Regions from separate parts of the Alteromonas sp. MmMcT2-2 genome, predicted to be linked through region 1. Evidence: predicted binding sites of a transcription regulator. Region 1 holds the regulator's gene; the other holds the start of a gene.
What was found. The regulator FNR, encoded in region 1, switches genes on or off when oxygen is low (the NO sensors DNR and NnrR bind a similar motif). The targets are predictions, from matches to a motif close to TTGATCTAGATCAA.

Region 1 (8,252 bases):
TAAACTAAATCCGGATGGTAGCCTAACCGAGTGTCTGGCTAAGCAGCTAAAAATTGACGACGTAGTGCTAGTGAAGCCTGGTGAAACAGTCCCCATTGATGGGGTGGTAACCGACGGCAACGCAGCGGTTGACGAATCTATGCTTACCGGCGAGTTTAATCCCGTGCGTAAGTCCAACAGTAGCCCAGTTTACGGCGGCACGGTTTGTCAAGATGGTACGCTAACCATTACGGTTACGCAGACCCTTAAAAATGCGCTGGTAAATCAAATTGTAAGACTGCAAGCAAGTGCCATGGCGAGTAAACCTAAAGCAGCGCAGATAGCCGATAATTTTTCTCGCTATTTCGTTACCGCGGTATTGCTGATTTCGGCGTTAACCTATGGCTTTTGGGCGTATCAGGGTAGCGACGAGGCATTTTGGATCACCATATCGGTGCTGGTTGCAACCTGCCCTTGCGCACTAGGGTTGGCCACGCCATCAGCGTTAACCTGCGCTATGGCAAAATTAAACAGACAAGGTATTTTACTAAAACGGGCAGATGCGCTTGAACAAATTACTGACATTGACACCATCGCTCTAGACAAAACCGGCACGCTCACAAAAGGCAAATTTACTATTTCAAATGCCTGGTACGCTGACGGCGTGGATAGTAATAGTGCGCTATCAATTGCGCGCGCTTTGGAGTCACGCTCTGAACATCCGATTGCCAAAGCCTTTAGCGACGATATAGCCTTTAGCGACGGTGTAGCCTTTAGCGAGAATTCTGCCTCTAGCGGCAGTGCTAACGTTATCGATAGCACTGTACACAAAGTGACTAATTTTACCGTTACGCCAGGAGGTGGTATCAGCGGTGAGATCAATGACACGTTGTTTTCTATGGGTTCTGCAGCATTCAGCGTTCACGAATCTCAGCTAAAACTCATTGAAGCGTTCCCTTCAGCTAACGTGTTTCTCACGGTTAAGGGGCGTATTATGGCGGCGTATGAAGTAAAGGATTCACTAAGAGAAGATACGCAAGAAACTCTCGATATATTAGCTGCAAGCCATACCCTCGCCGTTTTAAGTGGTGATACACAGCAAAACGTTAATGCGCTTACCGCACCATTGCCAATTTCGACCGCTAAAGGTGGCCTAACACCTGAGCAAAAGTACGAAGCCGTTCAAGCTATGCAGCAATCTGGCGCGAAAGTGATGATGATGGGTGACGGTATTAACGACGCTCCAGTTCTTGCCAGTGCTGATGTGGCAATTGCAGTGGGTAATGCCACAGACGTGGCTAAAACTGCCGCCGACGTGATACTGCTTGGCGATCAGCTGCTTTCTGTACCAGAACTTATTCGAACTGCGCACCAAGTGAAGCAAAAAATAAGGCAAAATATTGGCTGGTCGGTAGGTTACAACGTTTTGATCTTACCTTTCGCCGTATCAGGCCTACTTTCACCGTGGATGGCTGTTGTTGGTATGTCGTTAAGCAGTATCATTGTGGTCACAAACTCAACGCGACTCTTGAGCAAATAGCATGAGTATTATTTACGTATTAATTCCAATCGCCATCATCATTGTTGCCGTCGCTATCGTGATATTCTTTTGGGCGGTGAAAACCAATCAATTTGAAGATTTAGATCGCCAAGGTTATAGCATACTGTTTGACGATGATCTTCCGCCAGAAGAAAAAAAGCTAGCTGAGCAACGCAAGCAACTTCAAGACAGTAAAGTAGACAAAAGCCAAGCGCCACATGGAAGGGATTAACTACTTCTCTGCCTTTCTTATCGGCTTAGCCGGTGGAGTTCACTGTGTGGGAATGTGCGGTGGAATTGTCGCTGCGCTAAGGATGGTATCGCCTAAAGGCGCTTCAGCACTACCCTATACCCTTGCCTATAACATGGGACGTATAGTGAGCTACACCATCGCCGGAGCAGTAACCGGGGCACTTGGAAAAATTGCAGCAGATTATATACCTCTTGCCAACTATGCCCTTTCCCTACTTAGCGGAATCATGTTGCTTCTACTGGCGTGTTATTTGGGTAAGTGGTGGACTGGCTTAACAGTGCTGGAAAATGCGGGTAAAGGCCTATTTTCCAAAGTCCAGCCGCTTTCAAAACGCTTTTTGCCATTTAAGACCCCTTTAAGTGCGTTGCCTTATGGTTTTATTTGGGGTTGGCTTCCTTGCGGTTTGGTGTATTCCACACTTACCTGGTCTCTCGCGGCGGGTAACGCGCTAGAAGGCGCTGCTATTATGTTCTTCTTCGGTTTGGGTACATTACCCACCTTGCTCGCTGCAAGCGCTGGTAGCCAATATATTGTTCGAAGTTTTCAACATAACCATTTTAGACAAATTATTGCAGTAATAATGGCAATATATGCAGCTTATCTTATTCATGGCGCAATCGTTTAAAAATGGGTGTATTATTGTCGGGTATTCTTTTAGAGAGCGTGCATTATGAGCAAAGGAAGCCAATTTTCTATTCACTGTCAAAACTGTAGTTTCAGTCACCTGTGTTTACCGGTGGCGTTAAACAAAACAGAAATCGAGTCTCTTGACGATATTATTGAACGCAAGAAGCCGCTTCATAAAGGTGACACGCTGATTCAAACTGGTGATAAATTCCGTTCTCTATTTGCAGTGAGAACCGGTTCATTCAAATCATTTGTGACTAATACCGAAGGTGAAGAACAGATTACCGGCTTCCATTTTCCTGGTGACATTATCGGTTTCGATGCATTAAGAGAGAACAAGCACCAAAGCTATACCTCTGCGTTAGAAACTGCCATGGTGTGTGAGCTTCCCTACGAGACCCTCGACGAAATGTCAGTGCAATTTCCAAAGCTACGCCACCAGATCATGAGCTTCATGAGCGCTGAAATAAAACAAGATCACGACATGATCATGCTTTTAAACAAGCGAACTGCAGAAGAGCGCTTACTGTATTTCATCTCACACCTGTCGCAACGCTTTGAAGAGCGTGGCTTTTCCCATAGAGAATTCCACTTAACCATGACGCGCAACGAAATTGGAAACTATTTAGGATTAACGATTGAAACGATTAGTCGTCTGTTAAGCCGTTTTCAAAAAGACAACATCATAAAAGTAGACGGCAAGCTTATTACTATCTTGGATTTCGATAGACTAAACACCAAACTAGCGGCGCTTAACGGCCCAAGCGTTGTCTGCGGTTAGCCGTTTTTAGGTGTTAAACAAGGCGCGCACTAAGCGCGCTTTTTTGTGACCTTTGGTAGCCACATATCTAACCTTTCAGCGCCACGCCGGTTGCTCCATATTCAATTAGGTAGGTTCACTCATGGTCGCCTCGTAAAATTCTTGATCTAAAACAACTTACGTTTTTCCCAATGTCGTTTATAGTTAGTATTAGAAAGCTTCGATTTCGACAGCCGCTACTAAGTTTCGTAGTTAGGGGGACGTTATGATTGAGTGTAAACGAATTCTGGCCGTGGTAGATGCCGAGCGCGATAACCAACCTGCACTAAGCCGAGCTTATGAACTCGCTTCAAAAACAGGCGCTTCAGTTACCGCAATGATGGTGGTATACGACTTATCTTATGATATGACGACCATGCTTAGCCCGGATGAGCGCGAGTCAATGCGCGATGCAGTTACAAAGGAGCATGCAAAATGGCTTGCCACCCACTTAAGAGAACAAGGATTCACTGAAACTGATATCGTTGTAGAATGGAATAATCGTGCGTATGAGTCGATTATTTACTACACCCTAAATAATCAGATAGATTTAGTGGTAAAGGCAACCAAAAAGCACGACGATCTTGCTTCTGTTATTTTCACCCCCACCGACTGGCATTTAATGCGTAAATGCCCTCGGCCAGTATTACTCGTTAAAGAGCACGACTGGCCAGAAGGAGGAGAGATTATTGCTGCAGTAAACGTAGGCAGTGAAGATGATGAGCATGCCGCACTTAACGATAAGCTCACCCTCATTGCTAACGACTACGCCTCTTTATTGAAAGGTAGCGTAAATTTGGTCAACAGTTATCCTTCTACACCACTTAATATCGCCATAGAAGTACCTGAGTTCGACCCCGATACCTATCACGACGCGGTAAAAAATCATCATTTAAAAGAAATGCGTAGTCACGCGTTGAAGTACGGTATTCCTGAAAATAAATGTGTAGTAAGAGAAGGCCTTCCGGAAAAAGTTATCCCGCAAGTGGCAAAAACACTGGATGCAGAGCTTGTTGTTATTGGTACTGTTGGCCGCGTGGGCATTTCAGCGGCCCTAATTGGTAACACTGCAGAACACGTGATCGACGAACTCAATTGCGATGTGCTTGCTATTAAGCCAGATGGATTTGTGTCGCCGTTGTCGGTGTAGTCTTTTCATCAAGTCTACATAGCCCGTGTTTGCCGTTACTTAGCGGCCAACACGGTATGTCACCAACAAATTTAACTTCACAAGCATGGTCTCGAAAAGCCGCTTTAATGTATAATGGTGGCTTTATCACAAACCAAGCTAGTTAATTATGAGTTTAGGCACAAACAGTGCTGACGCGTCGCCATTAAATGCTGCGCAAAGTAAGCAAAAGTACAACTTCAACAAACTTCAGAAACGACTTCGCCGCAATGTGGGTAAAGCCATTGGCGATTTCGGTATGATTGAAAACAACGACAAAGTAATGGTGTGTTTATCTGGCGGTAAAGACAGCTACACCATGCTAGATATTTTATTGTTTTTAAAGAAGATTGCGCCTATTCACTTTGATATCGTTGCGGTTAATCTTGACCAAAAGCAGCCTGGTTTCCCAGAACATATCTTGCCTGAATATCTAGAAAGCATTGGCGTTGACTACAAAATTGTAGAAGAAGACACCTACTCTATTGTTAAAGACAAAATTCCAGAGGGAAAGACGACTTGCTCTCTCTGTTCTCGCTTGCGCCGTGGTATTCTGTACCGCACGGCAAAAGAGTTAGGTGCGACTAAAATTGCATTAGGTCATCACCGCGACGACATGCTAGAAACGTTTTTCCTCAATATGTTTCATGGTGGCAAGCTTAAGTCTATGCCGCCAAAGCTAGTCAGCGACAACGGTGAACACATCGTTATTCGTCCATTGGCGTACTGCACAGAAAAAGACATCGAGAAATATTCTCAGGCCGCTGAATTTCCGATTATTCCGTGTAACCTTTGTGGCTCACAAGAAAACCTACAGCGCCAAAACATAAAGGCTATGCTTCAAGACTGGAACCGTCGCTTCCCAGGTCGTATAGAGTCGATGTTCCGTGCGCTTCAAAACGTAGCGCCTTCACACTTAATCGACAGCAACCTTTATGATTTTAAAGCTATAGCTACACAAGAAGGCCCGGTAGAAGACGGTGATATCGGGTTCGATGAACCTTCTTTCACTACAGAAAATAGTACGGACTTCAGTGATGAAGATAATACTATTGAAGTAATAAACATTATGGAACCTAAGTAAATGAAAATCGGACTTGCGCTAGGTGCCGGTGCCGCAAGGGGCTGGACTCACATTGGCATAATTGAAGCATTAGAAAAACTCGGCGTAAAAATTGACGTTGTAGCGGGATGCTCTATTGGTGCCTATGTTGGTGCTGCCTACGCAAGTGGCAAGCTGGAAGGATTGAAAGAGTGGGCCTGTTCCCTTAGCGACTGGCAGGTACTTGCTCTTATGGGTGTAGGACTTAGACGCGGCGGCATTGCCAGCGGACAGAAGGTTTTCGACAAGCTAGCAAGCGAGTTTTGTGAATCGACTTATGAAGACATGCTTAAGCCGTTTGCGGCTGTGGCTACCGACCTTTATACCGGCCGTGAAGTAGTGTTTAACTCTGGTCCTATCGGAGACACCATTCAAGCATCCTGCGCTATTCCCGCACTTTTTGCGCCCGTAGCACATGGTGATCGTTGGTTGGTAGACGGTGCCGTTGTAAACCCTGTACCGGTGAACTTATGTCGCCAATTAGGGGCCGATTTTGTAATCGCGGTTAACCTTAACGCCGATTTCCGACCACTTCGTCTTGAAAAGTTGAGACAAGATCATGAAGAAAACCAGCGCAAAACCGAGGACTTTTTTACAAAGAGTCAAAACGTACTACGCCAATGGTTCTCTCCTGACAACAAAGAAGAAAAAGCCCTAGAGAAAAAAGATGAAAAAGACAGCGTCTCGGCTGGCAATGTAAAGACTGAAGAAGGCATTGCTTCTGATGTGATTGAAAAAGTGGAAGAAGAGTTGACCGAAGTCCCCGCTAAAGTGAACAAGCGAAACCCGCCGGGAATTATGAGCGTGATGAGCAGTTCACTTGAGATACTTCAAGCTCGCGTCACACGTTCACGTTTGGCTGGCGATCCGCCTGACATTCTTATTGAGCCTCAGCTTACCGACGTGGGTATTATGGAATTCCACAGAGCCGAAGAGCTATGCGCGAAGGGCGAAGAGACCATCGCGCGTTTAGCAGAGCAAATTAGGTATCAGCTTCTTACCTAATCCCAAATATGCATTTAGCTTGAAGCCATAGCGGTAACACGTAGCGGCGCATGAGGCAGTGTTAAGCCTTTTGCGTCGTTGATCCAATCTTGTTCTAGATGCAATACGCCGTTATTGATTTGCACACCTTGTGGTGTAATGAAATCTAAATTCTTGTCATCAAACTGAATCATCAAGCCCTTTACCGAAGGCATCATGAAAGACAAAAAACTTCCCATTTCATTAAAGAAAGCTTCGTACTGACCATACAAAAACGTAAGGTCGTCTTTTGTGTAATACTGCTTAAGATATTCCGGCTTGGTTTCAAGTTGTACCGACATATCACACACGTTCGCGCGTTCGTTTAAATCGATGCGAACCAGTGCGTTGGCAAGTTTCAGGGCCTTTTCAGTAGGCACCGTGAATCGCCCTTCACCACTCACTTCTAAGGGCATTGTTTTCTTATCGGTTACGATAGACGCTCCGTTAACTTCACATAAACGCCCTTCGCCAACACGAACAAACCCGAATGCAAACTGAAGTGCTTGGGTATCTTCATTATCCAGCTTTTTAACATGGCTATAGAAACGGCTGTACTCAACATCTATCGTTTCAGCAGCAACGGAAGAACTGCCTACACCAATAAACAGAGATGAAGCAAAAAATAAAGCAGCGCGTATCATTCGGATAAAAACTCCTCGTTAAATAGGATCATAGTTTGAAGCTCTTCAACATAAGCGGCTCCTCGCTCAGAATAGTTCATTAGCCCTTCAGCTAACGCAACACCAGTAATAGGAATTTGGTTTGCACGCAGTCGACTGCGGATCTCTCTTAAATCCGCATACGCGTCGTGGCGGTTTAAATTTCGCATGTAGGTGTACGTTGCACGCGACAAACTGTCGAATTTGGCAACTTCATGAGATGCCCCATCGTTTCGACGGTTCGGAACAAAGCCACACCCCTTAGAGAAACACCATAAGCCAAAGAAGTTATAGCCCTTTCTTGCGAACCGGCTGGTGCCCCAAGCTGACTCATTCGCGGCTTGCACAAGCACGAGTTCGGCAGGTAGAACATCAATCTTTTGTAGCAGAGCTAGCAATTTTAATTTCAGCGGCTGCGTTGGCTTAACTCGATATTCCTCTTCTAACCATTCAAGCCTTGCCATATCTTCTTCAGAGAGCGTTTCGTTAGCTAACGCCTTTCTGTATAAGGTTTGTACGTAATGTCTAAGCGTGAGTAGATACGCATTCTGCTTCTCTATTTCGGGGCGTAAATAGTTAAAAAACGCCTCTTTCTTCTCTTTTACATCTGTATAGGCAGAGAAGTTAGGCACCGGCTTTTTAGCTTCAACCGTTTGCGGTATATCTAAAATATCCGGTTCGTCCTCAGTAAAAATTATGGCGTTAATGACGATTACCGCCAATACGCCTAACGTAATGAGGACAATTTTAAAGGTTTCACGCTTATGCATCGAAGCTAGACTCATTCACATCGTTTTCAGATGCTTCCGTGCTTACTCCCTGCTCGCCAATCAGTTCCTGATAGAGCAAGCCCATCATACTAAAATAAAAAGGTAATACCCAAATAAGTGAAAAGCCCAGCGTTAATGGCACCGACACAAACAGTAAAAAGAACACACCAAATATGCTGGCAATTTGAGCCCAATATGCATTAAATACGCGACACGACAGGATGATCGCACTAATTGGCGTTAACTTTCTGTCAGCAACCAACATAAGTGAAAAGGACGAGGCTAAATAAAAATAAACGCCGGGTATAATAAGCAACATCATACCTAGT
Region 2 (8,252 bases), on a different contig from region 1:
GCTGTGCTGGGTCGCGTATCCATTTCACTGTTGTTACCGCAACGTCAAATCCAGCTTGCTGCAAACGTTGAATTGAAACCAGCTGATTTCGGCGAAGCTGATCGCCAGGCGCTTTGATTTCTTCAAAGCGAAGTGCGCCGTCAAATACCATGATATCGGGGAAGCCATCTCGGAGGCTCTCAAAGTCTTTGCACATCATGCGAAGTAAAGCATAAATCGAATCTAGCGAACCATGCTCAATTAGCGCTTCTATAGGCGTAAGCAAATGACTAGACCACATAAACAGGCTATTCACTTTGCCATAGTGCATCGTGGCCATTTTGTGAATATGAAAACGCAGTTTTTCTTTGCTATCAAGCGCCTGTAACAATGCCTCAATACTGTGCTCAAACTTTGCGTAAAAGTTATTTTGCTTAAGCGACAACGGCCTGCGATCAAACTCTGTAACCAGCGTATCTTCTTCATAAAGCTGCTTCCAGAAAGTAAGGCCGAACAAACTACGCCATAGTCGATTTTCCGTGCGCCAGCCTTCAATGCCGTGCCGAGCATAGTGCGCCAATACCCCACGCTCAACCTGTTGGTTTTGGCTTACGTCAATATCCAGTGTACGGCTAGCATTACGAAGCATATCAGTAACCGTACTGGTGCGCTTTTTATGGTATTTGCGGGCGTAAAAATCTTCCGCAAAAGCTAATAGTGTATCCGATGGCGGATTATCAATTATTTCTTCAAGTGCTTGCTTAACGCCATCTTCATCTCCGTCTTTGTAGCTCTCTCTTAGCCACTTCTCTTTTGCCTTATCGCTTTGAGCTAGCTTCAACACCTCTAGTCCTTTCGGTCTATTAAAAGCCAACACTTTAAGGCCTAACGCATACAGTAACTGGTCGCGATAAAAGCTGGCCGACACCCCCTCAGTCGCTGGGAGTTCACCTTCGGCTATGGCAAGCAACATATCATCGTTATAAAAGGCTAATTGACTGTAATGGTTAGCGTAAAACCATGAAGCTTGGGCATCGCTTTTAGTGTCAAAACGCGCCGTATCGGTTACAGAATCAGAGCGGGTTCTCATTACGCCCAAATCACGCATAGAAAACTGATTTAGACGGCTTTTGGTGTTACCAAAATAAATAAAAAGTAAGTAGCGAAGTGCACCGTCAAATAAGCACACTAAATAATTGTCTAGCGAAAAGCTCTCGGGCCAGCCCTTAGCACCAATATGCTCATTAAGTAACGTGACGAGTTTCGGCTTGGTGAGAGATGCGAGCCCCTTAATACTGCCGTATTCAGCAAGTAGCTCAAGCAGAGCATTCTTGGTCAAGACACCTGCGATGTCATTAAGCGAAGCGTGGGTAAGGTCACCAAACCAGCCGTTGTTGGTAAGCCAATCTATTTGCTCTTGTGGCACAGCGATTTCGCTATAATTGAACTGCGTCCTGTCAATCACTGCGTACTTGCGATTTGCAGCGCGCACAACAATACACTGTTTGTCATCGTCTAACGCTTTAAAACGCCTAACAAAGTCAGTGGCTTCGTCACTTAGAAGCGCCCTGCTAGCACCCTCAAAGAACCCAAGGAACTCGTGAAAGTGTGTAAGGTAATAACGTGGCGGTAAATCTTTTCGCATGAGGTATCTTTGGCTATGAAAACACCAGCAGTGTATATTTATACAGCCACGCGAATCAAATTAAATCCTCCGCGATTGGTTATCACATCTGCTGCTAATAGTGCATAGCGTGTACTTTTACACGCGTACGCGCTGTTTAGACACCCAATGAAAGAACGAAGAAAGCTGCGCATCTGCCAATAAACGCTGCAAATTGAAGTAGTGTTTGGCCAACGTCATCTCATCATAAAATCGATGTATACCGCTGTGACATTGTCTGCAAATGTAAATGCCGTCCTGAAGCTCCGATTTGCTAAAGTGCTTTTTAAAATAGGTACGCCTGTGCATTTTTCGCGGTATAAGATGATGGTAAGTAAGGCGAGTTTCTCTATTACAGCACGGGCATTGACCGACTTTATTTGCCACAAGGTCACCTTTTTCGTCTATCACATCTATTATTTGTGCACCCAGTTTTCTGATTACTCATAAGCGTCAAATGGCAGTCTTGTCCTTTTCTCTTAAAATCAGATACAAGGGGCGTGTCTAAAAGAAAATCCACTCGTCTTTGCATTACGTAACAAATAGCATTAGTGATTACAAAGGCATTTAAATATGAGTTTAACTCGTTCCATGGGCTTTTCCTGTCCTTACTGTATGGCCCCAAATGATGTTGAAATAGATGAAATTAACGATGTTGGCCAAGTACAGGTGCTCGACTGCCAAGTGTGTTGTCAGCCCATTGAGCTTACTGCTTATCAGCACGGTGATGACATTCAGATAGAGGCAGAAAGAGAGAATGACTAAGCAGTTTACCCGCGGTGATATAGACGCCCTTGCACAGCGCTACCGCGCAAACCTAATTAATAGTTTGTCTGGTTTTAAATCGGCGACTTTGGTGGGTACAACAAACGGCGTTACAAATAATTTGGCTATAGTGAGCTCAATTGTTCATGTCGGTGCAAACCCGCCTCTCATTGGCATGATCATGCGTCCACATACCGTCACGCGAGATACGTTAAGCAATATAAAACAGCAGGGCTTTTATACGCTAAATCACGTGGCTGTTGACTGGGTCGACAAAGCCCACCAAACATCAGCCCGCTATGCGCCAGAAGAAAGTGAATTTGAAGCCGTTGGGTTAACCGCGCAGATCAGTGAGTCCTTCAGTGCGCCGTATGTCAAAGAAAGTAAAATTAAAATGGGCTTAAAAGTAGCACAGCATTTTACTTTGCTTAATGAAACCGAAATGGTTATCGGCGAAATCCAAGAGCTCTACGTTCCTGAGCAAATAATAGATTCCGACGGCTATGCTGATATAGAACAAGCGCAAACGGCCTGTATCTCAGGCCTAGACAGCTACCACAGCACACAACGAATTGCACAATTTGCGTATGCAAAGCCCGATGTAAAGTTAACCGTGAAATGAACTAATAAACTGTCCAGCGGTCTTACATTCAATACTTAAGGTTGTAACTCTGAAGTTTATTTAATCTGGATCAAGCGAAAAAGCGAGATTTCGTTCGATCTTTTTTCAAAAAGAGATAGTATTTAAGCATGAAACAAAACCTGCCTCTTTGGGCAGGTTTTTGCGTTTAAGGCACTGAATAAAAAAGAATCATTATCGTTTCTATCTCTTAAGGAGAATGTTATGAAATCTGTAAATCGCCGTGACTTTTTAAAGCTTTCTGGCTCGACAGTTATCGGTCTTACATTAGGTGGTGTAGCGTTACGTGCTCAGGCTCAAGAACAATTGAGCGCTGATGACCCTACTGCAAAAGCACTGAACTACACACCGTCGTCAACTGTTGAAGGTGCAAAATGCGCAAACTGCATGTACGTGCAGGGCGCCGATGGCGAACAACACCGCCCTTGTAACATTTTCCCTAATAAGCTTGTTAACGCTGATGGCTGGTGTAGCGCTTGGGTGAAAAAGCCTGGCTAACCAATCGAAAGAAAAGACGTTCAAAAGCCCTTGAGTTAAACCAAGGGCTTTTTTCGTTTCTGTTGAGGCGAAATACGATTATGTATCCTCATTTCCCGCTAGCGAACTACGTCAATTCCGTCTTCGATACCTTTTAGCGCTGGGTTGTCAAAACGTGTAGGCAGAAGGCCAGGCTTAATGAAGAAGCCGTGTTTTGCTTCAAAAACTCTACCTATTTTCAACACGCTTTCGTCTTGCCATTTACCGCCAATGAAGCTAATTCCCACAGGAAGATCTTTCACCTGTCCAGCGGGCACTGTGAGATGCGGATATCCTGCAATTGCGGCCAAATACCCGATACCGATAAAACCGACAGGCGAATGGTCACCATATACGCCATCTATTAAAAAAGAAGGGCTGTTTGAGGGCGCAACTAGTACATCAACATTGTGCTTTGCTAACAACGTATCAATACCATTTTTGCCCGCTGTGTCTTGGATAAGGCGCAGTGCATTTTGATACTTTTCGCTTTCAATGGCTGCCGACGCGAGCGATTTTTCGAAAATGTCTTGATTGAATAGCGCTAACTCGCGCTCTGTTTTGTTATTGAAATCGATAAGCTCAGACAAGTTCCTTGCAGGAAGCTCTGCCGGCGACCCCGATAAATATTCGTTAATACTATGATGGAACTCGCTCAGCAGAACATTATAAGAGTCGGCCCAAAATGAATCTGGCTGAGAGAAGTCACTGATGTCCACCAGCGTCGCGCCCGCCGCTTTAAGCTGCTTTAACGCGCTTTCATAAACAGCCAGCACATGAGGGTTATCGCCTTGGCGGTACCTAACCACACCAATACGCTTGCCTTTTAAATCGGTAGCAAGCATGGACGATGCGGGCATAGCTGGACGGTGAGACTCAGCGTCTAGTGTCGCGTTATCGCCCGCATCAGGGCCCGCCATTATTGCCGTCATCAGCCAGGCGTCTTGAACGTTAGACGTCATTGGTCCTGCGGTGTCCTGACTGAAAGAAATAGGCACTATGTGAGTTCTGGAAAGCAAGCCCACGGTTGGTTTAAAGCCGACTACCCCGTTTATGGATGCCGGACAAATAATAGAGCCATTGGTTTCGGTGCCCACGGCAAGTGACGCGAGGCGAAGTGACATGGCAGCGCCCGAGCCCGATGACGAGCCACAAGCACTTCTTGATAGCATATGGGGGTTTCGGGTAAGCCCGCCAACTGCACTCCAGCCGCTGATAGAGGATTCAGAGCGAAAGTTTGCCCATTCAGACAAATTGGTTTTACCCAAAATAATTGCCCCTGCCGCTTTCAGTTTTTCTACGATAGGCGCATCGCGACCAGTGTCATTAGTAATAAGCGCCATTGAGCCAGCTGTGGTGGGCATCTCTTTACTTTCTATATTATCTTTTAGCAGCACGGGAATACCTGCCAGAGGGCCAAGCGTCTCGCCGTTCGCTAGTCGTTTATCGATGGCCTTCGCTTCGGTCAGCGCGTTAGGGTTCAACGCTAAAACGCTATTTACCTTTTCATCTAGCCGTTCGATTCGCGCAAGATAACCGTTAACGAGCTCAGCAGATGTCGTGTCGCCACTCGCAATAGCTTGCGCCTGAACGTGAGCAGGCTTATCTAACCATTGCTCAATCTTATCTGTATGATTTGCTTGAGACACGCATGCAGTGCAAAGCACGACTACGGCCAGCAAAAAACCCTGTTTCAACATAAACCTTTCCTTAACGTATGATCCTAGCGCCTGTTACTCCTTCTTATTATGCAGCGTTTGACGGCAATAGAAGGTAACGTAATGTTAGTTTCTTATACGTTGAATCAGAAATAGTTCACTGTCTAAGAATTATTTTGCCGTTTCCGCAACGGGAAGCTTATGAAGGAGGTTATCAAGCTTATATTCATCAAGCAGTAACTGATACCGCCCATCTTCAATAAATAGCCGAAGGGTGGCGTTAAACTTGGCTCTTAGCGCTGGGTCGGGGATTGCAGCACTGTAAGGCGATATAGGAAAAAGCTCATGAAAGACGGTTGCGTCTTCGGCATAAGCACTGTTTGCAGATTTGAAGTAGTTGAAAATATTTCTATCGAGAATGGCAACATCGACGCTGCCGCGCATCAGCATGTCCACTTGACGATCTTGTCGTGCCATTTCTATATAGGTAGTTTGCGATGCGAGAGTTCGCCCAAAGTCCTCACCTAATACCGATTGAGCGGTTTGAAAAGCAATGACGCTTTTACCTTTCAAATCGTCGATACTGTCTATCGTCAGTTCTCTGTCTGCGCGTGTTACCACGACGTTCTGATAGATAATATATGGCTCAGATAAAATGCTTTGATCGACTATGTGTGCAGGATTAAGGGTAAGTCCAATGTCAACGGCGTCATCTTTTAATAACCTTGCCGTACGCCCGAAAGGAACATAAATAGGCGACAATCCATATCCCATTTCAGCAAGGATCGCCCGCACCAAGTCAACTTCAAAGCCGGTGTGTTCTTGTGAAATAACGTATGGAGGCTTGTTCCAGCCCACAACCACATCTAGCTCTTTCGCGCTAAGCGGTATGATAAAACACAGTAAACAAACAGCAGATAAAGGTGCGCGCATACAACAGATGAACCAAACTATAAATTAAACGATACCCTTCTCATAATATAAACTTATATTAGAATTTCACCAGTCGACAAAAGGTTAGTTTTTCTCGAGGCTTACGTAATCAATTGAGCAGCCAAGTTTTATTGGGTACTTGAGAGCCTGTTGAGAACCAAAGTGGTTAGATTTGATCATGCCTCTGTAAGCATCGCGTTCTCATTTACTGAAAGCTTTTCGCTTGCCTGCATTTTGTTTACTGCCAAGCAAAGGTACAATAATGAGTAAAGGTCTCAACGATTGATAAATATGGCTTGGCTACAACTTCGAATTAATACCTCCTCTGAACATGCAGAATCAATAGGCGACATGCTAACGGCCAACGGCTCACAAGCAGTGACCTATGTGGATGCGAAAGACACCCCTATGTACGAGCCCAAGCCGGGTGAAGTGTTACTGTGGCCCGATACACAAGTCGTCGGCTTATTTGAAGCTGATGCCGATATGAAAGGCATCCTTCAGCGCTTGGGTAAAGCCAAAATCTTAGGCCCTGATTTTAAATATAAGCTTGAGCCACTTGAAGACAAAGACTGGGAGCGAGAGTGGATGGATAACTTCCATCCCATGCAATTTGGCGAGCGCTTGTGGATATGCCCAAGCTGGCGCGATGTTCCCGATCCAAACGCCGTTAACGTAATGCTAGATCCTGGGCTTGCCTTTGGTACTGGCACGCACCCTACCACAGCGCTTTGCTTGCGCTGGCTTGACGGCATAGATATGACAGATAAAACCGTTGTCGATTTTGGCTGTGGCTCTGGAATATTAGCGCTGGCTGCGCTGAAGTTGGGTGCTAAACGCGTCATCGGCATTGATATCGACCCACAAGCGCTACAAGCAACAAAAGAAAATGCACGACGCAACGGCGTCGAAGACCGTTTGGATGTATACCTTCCTGAAGACCAGCCTGAGCTTGAAGCCGATGTGGTGATGGCGAACATCTTGTCAGGTCCATTACTAGAACTTCAAAGCGTTATTACAAACTACTGCAAATCAGGCGGTTTGTTAGTCCTTTCTGGCATTTTGGCGGAGCAAGTTACGCGCATAGAAGAAGCGTACGCTAACGATATTACTCTTGAACCCAGTGCCATTGATGGTGAATGGGCGAGAGTGTCGGGCAAAAAACAATAAGTTTGAGCGATAAACCGACCAGTCGGTGAATATTACGCCCAGTCAGAATAGTGTGTTTTCGGTCAACCACCTCAAAATTGCGACGAAAATTTGTACGAAAAAGCACGTTACCGCCTAATTAATTGTTAATTTTTTTCACATTACAGCCCTTTCAAATCGGGGGCTGTAAGACTTTCGTACAATATTTAAACTAAAAATCGACGTTAGCTTACTAATGTGACAGATTTTTTTCACTGTCAAGACCACGGAGTGAAATTTTGTGCGATTTTTAGCCTTTTCAAGCCTTGCGAAAACACGTACACTTAGCGCCCCGTTTTAGCCGGGTGTATATTTTCTGTGCAGTTTTAGATGGCGAGCTATACATTTTACAATGCGAATTGGACCTTACGAGTTAGAAAACAATTTGATGTTGGCCCCCATGGCTGGCGTAACAGACAGACCGTTTCGCCAACTTTGTAAGCGCTTAGGTGCAGGGCTTGTTGTTTCAGAAATGCTTTCGAGTAACCCGAAAGTTTGGAACACAGCTAAATCACAAGCGCGTATGAATCATGAGGGTGAAGAAGGCATTCGCTCTGTACAGATAGCTGGGGCTGATCCTGAGCTTATGGCTCAAGCAGCACAATTTAATGTTGAGAACGGTGCGCAAATCATCGATATCAACATGGGTTGTCCTGCTAAAAAGGTTAATAAGAAGCTAGCAGGTTCTGCATTGCTTCAATACCCAGACACAGTGGAAGCGATTATTAAAGCAGTAGTTAATGCTGTTGATGTACCCGTGACACTAAAAATTCGTACCGGCTGGAACCCAGAAAATCGCAATGGGGTAGAGATTGCCCGCATTGCAGAGCAAAACGGCATACAGTCGCTTGCTGTTCACGGCAGAACACGAGCTTGTATGTATAAAGGAGAAGCTGAATACAGCACCATA

Region 2: MHM99_RS01105 (high-potential iron-sulfur protein) is a predicted target of FNR. The motif match lies at 3,090-3,103, and genes of this name have one in related genera.

The regions. Positions count from the first base shown of each region.
Region 1 is NZ_JAKRFA010000030.1:24,298-32,549, forward strand. Features, by position in the region: gene MHM99_RS15520 (heavy metal translocating P-type ATPase) at 1-1,519, shown strand, start outside; gene ccoS (cbb3-type cytochrome oxidase assembly protein CcoS) at 1,521-1,751, shown strand; gene MHM99_RS15530 (sulfite exporter TauE/SafE family protein) at 1,738-2,397, shown strand; gene fnr (fumarate/nitrate reduction transcriptional regulator Fnr) at 2,443-3,180, shown strand; gene uspE (universal stress protein UspE) at 3,425-4,348, shown strand; gene ttcA (tRNA 2-thiocytidine(32) synthetase TtcA) at 4,497-5,450, shown strand; gene MHM99_RS15550 (patatin-like phospholipase family protein) at 5,451-6,473, shown strand; gene MHM99_RS15555 (DUF2987 domain-containing protein) at 6,488-7,135, opposite strand; gene MHM99_RS15560 (glucosaminidase domain-containing protein) at 7,132-7,923, opposite strand; gene MHM99_RS15565 (stress protein) at 7,916-8,252, opposite strand, start outside.
Region 2 is NZ_JAKRFA010000001.1:263,601-271,852, forward strand. Features, by position in the region: gene MHM99_RS01085 (exonuclease domain-containing protein) at 1-1,624, opposite strand, end outside; gene MHM99_RS01090 (hypothetical protein) at 1,742-2,029, opposite strand; gene MHM99_RS01095 (CPXCG motif-containing cysteine-rich protein) at 2,216-2,407, shown strand; gene MHM99_RS01100 (flavin reductase) at 2,400-3,029, shown strand; gene MHM99_RS01105 (high-potential iron-sulfur protein) at 3,252-3,545, shown strand; gene MHM99_RS01110 (amidase) at 3,644-5,263, opposite strand; gene MHM99_RS01115 (transporter substrate-binding domain-containing protein) at 5,393-6,154, opposite strand; gene prmA (50S ribosomal protein L11 methyltransferase) at 6,446-7,324, shown strand; gene dusB (tRNA dihydrouridine synthase DusB) at 7,695-8,252, shown strand, end outside.